3 regions of the Novosphingobium kaempferiae genome follow, and region 1 is predicted to be linked to each of the others. Evidence: riboswitches for the same ligand, from Rfam matches in the RefSeq annotation. Region 1 holds a riboswitch; each other region holds the start of a gene.
What was found. A riboswitch is a leader RNA that binds a small molecule or an ion and turns the genes downstream of it on or off. The one in region 1 is predicted to bind cobalamin.
Positions count from the first base shown of each region.

Region 1 (3,193 bases):
CCGCGCTGCCAGCTGCGCCCCGGAATGCGTAAAAGCGGTGCGCGCCGATGGTGCTCAGGTACTGCAGGCTCGGTGCCCAGTAGGGATTCACCTGGACGGTATGGTAATGCGTGGCGAGGCCGACCGGCGCATAGACGTACCCGGCCAGCGCCGCGCGGGCGACGTTCTCCGCCCGCTCCCAGAACATGCGCTGCGGGTGGCGGGCAAGCGATCCGTCGCAGGTGAACGAGAACTGGCAGCCGGTCGATCGCTCCGAGCCCTGATAGACCACGCCGCACACGGTCTTGGGATAGGCAGGGTGCGCGACGCGGTTGAGCACGACCTGTGCCACCGCGCGCTGCCCGGCGTCGGGCTCGCTCGCCGCTTCGTAATAGATCGCGGCGGTCATGCACTGGAGCGCGCGGGTACGGTCGACGCCGGAATTGTCGACATAGAGCGGCCGCGCGGTGGGGAGCGGGCCGGACACGCTGTCGTCGGCGTCGGAACGGATGCCCTCGCCGACCTGAAGCGGGCGGACCTCGGTGTCGAGGTAGTAGAAGGCCGATCCGGGAAAACTGGCGCCGCTCTGCTCGAACGGCATGGGCAGCGGCCCGCTTTCGGCCTGCGTGGCGTCGGCGATGGCGAAGCTGTCCCATCCCTCGGGCGCGGCGAAGGCGGGCAGCGCGACGGCGGCGAGCGCGGTCACGCCGAAGGTCCAGCGGCGGCGAAGCACGACGGGTCGATGGCCGACGCCGCGCGAACGGCGCGGGTAGCGGGCGACGAAATCGCGGGGACGCTCGAAGTGCTCCTCTCCCGAATCCACCGGGCGCGCCAATGCGGCGTCGGTTCCGGCAGGGGAGGGTTCAGGCGCCACTAGGTTCCTTTCAGTGCATCTGTGCAAGATCGCCGTAACCCGCCTTTTCCTGCGGCGCACGGCGTCTTTCGCGGCCGTCCCGTTGCGGCACAGCAACGCCCTCTACGCCTAATGACTTAAGAAATTGGGTGAGTCGCGGCGGCGCTTGCCAAGCCCGAAAGCCGCGGTTATCCGCGCCTTCACGTCATGGGTTGCCCGCAAGGGCCTAAGAGGGAAGTCGGCTGCGAATGCCGGCGCTGCCCCCGCAACTGTGACCGGGGAGGCCCCCTCCACCAAGCCACTGGCTCCGCGAAAAGCGGGCCGGGAAGGCGAAGGCGGGCCGACGATCCGGGAGCCAGGAGACCTGCCCGTTGACGGTCGTTCCGCAGCCGGACGGGGTGTTCCGGATGCAGCGAGTGTGACGCGTCGGAAGGAAGACGCGCACGCCTCCGCCACGAACGGCAAAGACGTTCAAGGTTCGGAGGAAGTGCTATGAAGTATCTGTTTTTGTTGAGTTCCGCGTTTGTGCTGAGCACGCCTGCGATGGCGGAGGCGGACGAGCAGATCGTCGTCACCGCCACTCGCGAGCCGACCCCGATCACGCAGGTAGGCCAGTCCGTCAGCGTCGTCACCCGCGACGAGATCGAGCGCGTCCAGGCGACCACCGCAACCGACGTTCTGTCCCGCATTCCCGGCGTTTCGACCGTCCAGTCCGGCGGTTTCGGCCAGCCTTCCAGCGTCTTCGTGCGCGGTGCGGAGAACGCGCAGAGCCTCGTCCTGATCGACGGCGTGCGCATCAACGACCCCGGCGACGTCGGCGGCGGCTTCGATTTCGGCGCGCTGCCCATCCGCCAGTTCGACCGCGTCGAGGTCGTGCGCGGATCCTCGGGCGTGCTGTGGGGCAGCCGCGCCATCGGCGGCGTCATCAACTTCATCACCGCCCGACCGACCGAGGAATGGACCGCGCGCGGCCAGGCCGAATACGGCTGGCGCGACCGCAGGCAGGCGAGCGTCTCTGCGGCCGGTCTGGTCGGCCCGGTGGGCCTGACGCTGGGCGGAAACTGGCTGAAAGGCGACGGTTTCTCCGCCTTCAACGAACGCCGCGGCGCTACCGAGAAGGACGGCTTCGAGAGCAAGAGCGCCAACGCGCGCGCCTCGATCGAGTTCGCGCCGGGACTGTCGGCGGACGCCGGCGGGTTCTACACCAAGGCGAACTACGACTACGACAACACGGGCGCAGATGCGCTCAACCTGGGCATGAAGCGCGATACGCTGGGCTATGCGAACCTGCGTTACGCTGGCCTCGACGGCCGGTTGAACGCGCGGATCGGCTATGGCCTGAACGACACCCGCCGCATTTCCGATGACGCGGTGTTCGGCCCCTACACCACCAATGGCCGCACCGAGCGGTTCGAAGGCCAGATCAGCTTCGCGCCGGTCGAGATGGCCTCGATCCTCGTCGGCGGCGAGACCGAGAAGCAGAAGTTCGACGACAATTACGGATCGAAGGACTCGACCAGCATCGACAGCCTGTTCGGCAACCTGACACTGCATCCGCTTGCCGGGCTCACCCTGAACGGCGGTGTGCGTTACGACGACAATTCGGACTTCGGGCACAAGACGACCCTGGCCGCCAATGGCGCGTGGGTCATCGGCACCGGCGTCGATGCGCCCGTTTTGCGCGCCAGCTACGGCGAGGGTTTCAAGGCGCCCTCGCTCTACCAGCTCTACACCAACGCAGGCTTCCGGGCGCTCGATCCGGAGACTTCCAAGAGCTGGGATGTCGGGCTTGAGCAGCCGTTTGCCGAGGGCACGGGCCGTTTCACGCTGACCTATTTCGACCGCAAGACCCGCAACCTGATCGACTACGACCTGGCGAACTGGAACTACTACAACGTAGGTCGCGCGCGCGCCAAGGGCGTCGAGCTGGGCATGCAGGTGACGAACTGGCAGGGCTTCGACGTCAACCTCGCCTACACGTATCTCCACGCCACGAACGAGATCACCGGTGCGCTTCTGGCCCGTCGGCCGAAGAGCAACCTGTATGCGAGCATCGACAAGGTCTGGGAACTTGGCCTCAAGCTGGGCGCGGACCTGAGGGTCGGCGGCGGTCGTTATGACGATACGGCCAACACCCAGTACGTGGGCGGCAATGTCGTCGTCGGACTGCGCAGTGCGTTCGCGGTGACCGACAACGTTGAAATCTACGGGCGGGTCGAAAACCTGTTCGACGAGCACTACGAAGTGGTACGGACTTACGGCACCCCCGGCCGATCCGCTTATGCGGGTATCCGCGTCAAGATGTGAGAACAGGAACGGCGCCGCTTTTCAAGGCGGCGCCGTTTCGGCCTTTCAGCGGCT
Region 1 is NZ_CP089301.1:1,078,884-1,082,076, reverse strand. Features, by position in the region: gene LO787_RS04985 (cell wall hydrolase) at 1-853, opposite strand, end outside; cobalamin riboswitch at 1,025-1,218, shown strand; gene LO787_RS04980 (TonB-dependent receptor domain-containing protein) at 1,343-3,139, shown strand; gene LO787_RS04975 (hypothetical protein) at 3,193-3,193, opposite strand, start outside.

Region 2 (3,193 bases), 2.3 Mb from region 1:
CGTAGGGCCAGTAGCTCTTGCCGCCGAGCAGCACCACGCAGACGAACCGGGCGTGGGCGATGACCTTCTCGACATAGAGATCGACCGAATAGGGATGCCGCAGTTGCAACAGGTTGGCCAGCCGCACGCTTGGGCCGCCCTCCGGCAGTTGCGCCGCCGCCTTGGCGAAGCAGGCAAGTTCACTGTCCGCCACCGTCAGGATCACGATGTCGCCCGGCGGCTGGTCGAGGTCGATCGCCTCCTCGCCGTTGGAGATCGTGCCCGGGGTAGCGGATAGCAGGTGCATCAGAGCGCGCCCCTTTGCTCGTCATTGCGAGTGGCGAAGCCGCGAAGCAATCCAGCGGGGCGCAAACCGCTTTGGATTGCTTCGCTATGCTCGCAATGACGAAGCGTGGGGTGCATGGCCAGGTTTACGCCGGAACCGAAGCCAGGACGCCCGCCAGCGCGGCTTCGATGGCAGCGCGGTCGAGGCCCTTCTGGCCGATCACCACCAGCTGCGTGCGGCGCGGTTCCTCCGCCTTCCATGCGCGGTCGAAGAAGTGCTGGATGCGCGGGCCGACGGCCTGCACGACGAGGCGGCTGGGCTTGCCCGCCAGCGCGACCATGCCCTTCACGCGCAGCACGTCATGCGCGGCGATCTGGTCTTTCAGCCCCGCCAGCAGCGCGTCGAGGTTGGCCACTTCGCTGCCGTTCAGGATGAAGGTGTCGAAGTCATCATGATCGTGATCGTCGTCGAGGCCGTCGATGTGCGACTTGCGGCTGTCGAGGTCGTCCTCCGCCGCCGCGACGATGCCGAGCAGCGCGGCGATGTCCACCGCGCCGTGGTCCGCGCGCACGATCTTGACGCCGGAGCGGGTCTCGGCGGCGACGGTCTTCTCGACTTGCGCGAGCACATCCGCATCGACGAGGTCGGTCTTGTTGAGCACGACCATGTCGGCGCAGCCGAGCTGTTCCTCGAACAGCTCCTCCAGCGGGCTGTCGTGGTCGAGGTTGGGATCGGCGGCGCGAGCGGCGGCGAGCGCTTCCTCGTCCGTGGCGAAGCGACCGGCGGCGACGGCATCGGCGTCGATCAGCGCGACAACGCCGTCCACCGTCGCGCGGGTGCGGATGTCGGGCCACTGGAACGCCTTGACCAGCGGCTTGGGCAGGGCGAGGCCGGAGGTCTCGATGATGATGTGGTCGGGCGGCGTTTCGCGATCGAGCAGCTTCTGCATGGTCGGCAGGAAGTCGTCGGCGACGGTGCAGCAGATGCAGCCGTTGGCCAGTTCGAGGATATCGTCCTCGGGGCAGGCTTCGTCGTTGCAGCCCTTCACCAGTTCGCCGTCGACGCCGACGTCGCCGAACTCGTTGATGACGAGCGCGAGGCGGCGGCCCTTGGCGTTCTGCAGAAGGTGGCGGATCAGCGTGGTCTTGCCGGCGCCGAGGAAGCCGGTGATGACGGTGGTGGGTACTTTGCTCAAGGCTCTTCTCCCGCGCCGGCGACGTGTCGCGGCGGGGCGTACCGTCGGGCAGACGACGGCGCGGGCAGGGGCGACGGACAGGCGCGAAGACGCCCGACGACCATGCTCGCTGCGGCCCCGAAGCCGCATGCGTGTCGTCGCTCAGACGGTGAACCGTGCCCCGGCCATCCCCTGGACCAAAGCAAGAGCGACCAGACGCAGGCAGGTCTCCTGGCTCGCGGGTCAACGCATCGATGCACGGCCTTCCCGAAGCCTCGCATGTCGCAGCGTCCGGCCTCAGTGGCTGCTTCCCCGCGGAGTGTGGGGGAAGCGATGTGCATCGCGCTCACCGCTTACAGTTGCAGGGACAGCTGCGGATTCGAACGGCGAACCGTTCCCACCGCCTTCCCTTTTAAGCCCCTTGCGGGGCACCGGCGCGATCTTCGTCCGGGCTCGCGCCCGGTCTTCACGGCGGATACCGGGGCGTAGGGGGACGCGCAAGTGCCCTGTTGCGGCAACCCTTCGCGCCTGCGAACATTGCACCGTCAAGCTTTTGAAGGAGATGCCGTTTTGCCTGCCCGCCGTTCCGTTGCCCCGGTTATTGCTCTGGCGATAGCGTCCAGCTTCTCGGTTCCCGCCAGCGCCGATCCGATGCTGGCCGACTTCTCCTATGGCCGCCCGGTGCAGCGCTTCGGCTTCACCAGCCAGAACGAGACGCTGGAGATGGCCTATCTCGACGTGATGCCGACTGCGAAGGCGAACGGGCGCACGGCGGTGCTGCTGCATGGCAAGAACTTCTGCGCGGTTACCTGGGATACGACGATCAAGGCGCTGACCGGCGCGGGATACCGCGTGATCGCGCCCGATCAGGTTGGCTTCTGCAAGTCCAGCAAGCCGGATCGCTACCAGTACGGGCTGCACACGCTGGCGGCGAACACGCATGAACTGCTCACCCGGCTGAAGGTCGAGAAGCCGGTGATCGTCGGCCACTCGATGGGTGGGATGCTGGCGATGCGCTATGCGCTGCAGTATCCGGGGGACGTGTCGAAGCTGGTGCTGGTCAACCCGCTGGGGCTTGAGGACTGGCGCGCCAAGGGCGTGCCCAACACCACGGTGGACAGGCTCTATGCGGGAGAACTGAGGACCACCCGAGAGAGCATCAAGGCCTACCAGCAGAGTACTTACTATGCCGGACAATGGCGCAGCGACTACGACCGCTGGGTCGATATGCTCGCGTCGATGTATGCTGGCCAGGACGGCGCCATCGTGGCGTGGAACCAGGCGCTGACCTCGGACATGGTGTTCAACCAGCCGGTGATCCACGAGATCGGGCGCATCGCCGTGCCGACCGTGCTGATGATCGGCGAGAAGGACAACACCGCGCTCGGCAAGAACCGCGCCGACCCGGTGCTGCGCGCGATCCTCGGCAATTATCCCAAGCTGGCGCGCGAGGCGGCGGCGCGCATTCCGGGATCGAAGCTGATCGCCTACCCGGAATACGGCCATAGCCCCCAGGTACAGGCGCCCCAGCGCTTCCATGCGGACTTGCTGAAAGCGCTGGAGTAAGCTGGCGCGCTTACCGCGCCGGCAGGATCCTCGCCTGGCATTCGCCGAAGCCGATGGTCGCACGGCCAGGGGCGGATGCGGTGGCGGTGATGACGATCTCGTCGCCGTCCTCAAGGAACGTGCGCGTCTCGCCGCTCGGCAGGGACAGCGGCGACTTTCCGCCTTCGGACAACTCCATCAGGCTGCCG
Region 2 is NZ_CP089301.1:3,378,129-3,381,321, forward strand. Features, by position in the region: gene cobN (cobaltochelatase subunit CobN) at 1-286, opposite strand, end outside; gene cobW (cobalamin biosynthesis protein CobW) at 411-1,460, opposite strand; cobalamin riboswitch at 1,644-1,890, opposite strand; gene LO787_RS15350 (alpha/beta fold hydrolase) at 2,010-3,005, shown strand; gene fahA (fumarylacetoacetase) at 3,016-3,193, opposite strand, start outside.
Region 2: it holds a riboswitch for cobalamin, as region 1 does, so the genes downstream of both, cobW (cobalamin biosynthesis protein CobW) here and LO787_RS04980 (TonB-dependent receptor domain-containing protein) in region 1, are expected to answer to the same signal.

Region 3 (3,193 bases), 950 kb from region 1:
GGCGCTGGAACATGGATGGCGAGAACACGCTGGTCTACGGCAAGTACCTGTTCTCCGAACGCCAGATGGACGAGGACGACATCAACCTCATCCCCTGCCGCGCCGAAGTCTACGGCGGCTGCGTGTGGATCAACCATGACCATGATGCCCCCTCGGTGCGCGAGAGCCTCGGCCCCGTCGCCGAGCGGCTGGAGGCGCACAACCTCCACAAGCTGAAGGCGGAATGGTGCTACGGCACGGTACTCCCGGCGAACTGGAAGATCGCGATGGAAGCCTTCATGGAGGGCTACCACGTCATGCAGACGCACCCGCAGCTCCAGCATGCGGTGCCGACCATGTACGATTCGATGTACGCGATGGCGGAAAACCCGGACCGCCACCCGATGCTCGCCGATCCGGCGCTGACCATCGAGGAGAACATAGCCGCGCAGATCAAAAACATGGAACTGCTCAGCGAAGGCATGGCGGGCATGCTCCACGAGAAGGAAGTGGAGATCGCGAAGTCGCTCCAGCACGCGACGCAGGGACTGCCGGAGGACAAGGGGCAGGCCATGATGATGTGGCTGGGCATGGTCATGCATCAGGTCAGCGCCCAGCTGAAGGAGCGCGGCGAGCCCATCCCGGACCTCATCTCGGTCGCGCAGTCGGACCCGGTCAACGCGGTGGAGTTCCTTTTCCCGCACTACTTCCTGCTGCCCTACTTCAGCTCGATGTCGGCCTACCGCATCCGCCCGCTCGGCCCGGAAAGCTGCTTCTTCGAAATCTGGTCGCTGACCTTCTTCCCCGAGGGGCAGGAGCCCGAGCCGGTCATGGAGCCCATCGTGCTCCCGTTCGACAGCGCGGAATTCCCGCCGATCCCGCGGCAGGACTATTCGAACATCCCGATCCAGCAGAAGGGCCTGCACGCCAGCGGGTTCGAGTTCATGCGCCTGTCGAGCCGCGTCGAGGGGCTCATCAGCAACTACCAGCGCATCATCGACGGCTACCTGGCAGGCGTTCCGGCCGAGAAGCTGGCCGCCGCCAACAACAAGCTGGGCGGCAACTTCGATGGCGGGATCGAAGACCTCGGGTTCTGATCCCGGCGCTTGTCCCAAAATCCATCGCCCCTGCCTGCACGGGGGCGATGGTCCGTTACGCCATGCCGATGCCCGGCCCGGCGTGGCCACCCTCCCCCTTTTATCCGCTTGCACGACGTCCCCGCGCGACGTAACGCACGCGATGTTGCGAACGGACATGAGTCCAATCGCAACATCGATCGCGCCGGTGCTCCGAAAGGAGCTTAAAAGGGAACGCGGTGAGAGGGATCATCCCTCGAAGCCGAGGCTGTCCCTGCAACTGTAAGCGGTGAGCGCGATGCATATCGCGGCAGGCCAAGGTGCCCTGCCGCAGCCACTGGGCCGGACGCTAACTCCTGCGAGGCCTGGGAAGGCCGTGCATCGAGCGATGACCCGCGAGCCAGGAGACCTGCCAGCGTCCGGTCGCTCTTGCCTTGGTCCAGGGGATGGCCGCGGCACGGTGTACTCCGTCTGAGCGACGAACTTGCGGCCAGGCCGCAACGGCGGGTTTCGCCGGTCGCTCGTTCGCGCCCGGATTCCGCCGCTGCACTCGCGCGGGGATCGCCCTCACGCGGGAACCTGTCCGTTCGACTGGGAAACGCAACGGGGGTATCATTCATGAATACGAGAACTTTCCTTTCGTCCGTGATCCGTGCGGGCGCTTCGTGCTGCGCGCTGGCCATGGCGGCGACTTCGGCCCAGGCGCAGGAAGCCGCCGATGAAGGCGCGCCGGACAGCGCCGAGAACATCGTCGTCACCGCACGCAAGGCCGGCGTCCTGCAACTCGGCCAGCAGGCCGACGCCTCCAGCCGCCTCGGCCTGACGCCGATGCAGACACCCGCCAGCGTCGACGTCATCACCAAGGAGATGATCCGCAGCCTCGGCGACCGCACCGTCGTTGCCGCCGCCGCACGCGCGCCCGGCCTCATCAACAACAGCTCGGCCTTCGGTTACTCGCTGAGTTCGCGCGGGTTCACCGGCTACACCTCGGTGATGCAGCTCTATGACGGGATGCGCGTCTACACGACCACGACGCAGACCTTCCCCGCCGACCCGTGGATGGCGGAGCGTATCGAGGTACTGCGCGGCGCGGCCTCCGTGCTCTACGGCGAAGGCGGCATCGGCGGCGCGATCAACGTCGTGCGCAAGAAGCCCAACACCGAAGAGTTCGAGGGCGAAGTGCGCCTCAGCGGCGGCTCCTTCGACACTTACGCCGCGGCAGGCGGCATTGGCGGGCCGATCGGGGACCGGCTCTCCTACCGCGTCGATCTCAGCCACAATCGCTCGGACGGGTGGATGGAGCGCGGCCGTTCGCGCAGCCTCGCGCTGTCGGCGGCACTGCGCTACCAGGCCAGCGACGACCTCGTACTGACGCTGACCCACGACCGGGCCGACCTCGACCCGACGATCTGGTACGGCACGCCGCTGCGCGACGGAAAGCTGGTCCGCGATATCCGCAAGCAAAACTACAACGTCGCCGACCGCTCTCTGCGCTTCGACGATGCCTGGACGCAGGCGAAGGCCGAATGGACACCCGCCGAGGGCGTGACCATCACCAACGTCGCCTACTACCTCACCGGCTTCAAGCACTGGCGCAATGCGGAGGGCTACGCCTGGTCCGGCGACCAGATCCGGCGGTCGAGCTACCTCGAAATCTTCTACAAGACCAAGCAGTGGGGCGACCGCTTCAACGCGGTGTTCGACCATACCCTGTTCGGACTGGAGCACCGCCTGAGCCTTGGCGGCGAGTACAACACCGGCTCGCTGCTGCGCACCGACAGTTCGCCCAACAGCCGCTTCGACCTCGTCGACCCCTACGACTACACGCCGGGCACGTTCCTCGACGGTACGTTCGGCACCCGGTACAAGTACAAGACCGATGTCGAGCAATGGGCGTTGTTCGGGGAGAGCCGCCTGTCGTTCTCCGACCGCCTCTCGCTGGTGACGGGCCTGCGCTACGACCGCCCGAAGACCGAACGGCACGACGCGCTCGACCCGACTGCGGACTATACCGCGCATTATCCCAGCACGAGCTGGCGCGCGGGGCTGGTCTACAACCCGGCCGACAACATCTCACTCTATGCGCAGTACTCCGCCGCCGCCGATCCCGTCACCGCCCTCCTCACCGCCACGCTCGC
Region 3 is NZ_CP089301.1:125,819-129,011, forward strand. Features, by position in the region: gene LO787_RS00635 (aromatic ring-hydroxylating oxygenase subunit alpha) at 1-1,076, shown strand, start outside; cobalamin riboswitch at 1,247-1,486, shown strand; gene LO787_RS00640 (TonB-dependent receptor) at 1,674-3,193, shown strand, end outside.
Region 3: it holds a riboswitch for cobalamin, as region 1 does, so the genes downstream of both, LO787_RS00640 (TonB-dependent receptor) here and LO787_RS04980 (TonB-dependent receptor domain-containing protein) in region 1, are expected to answer to the same signal.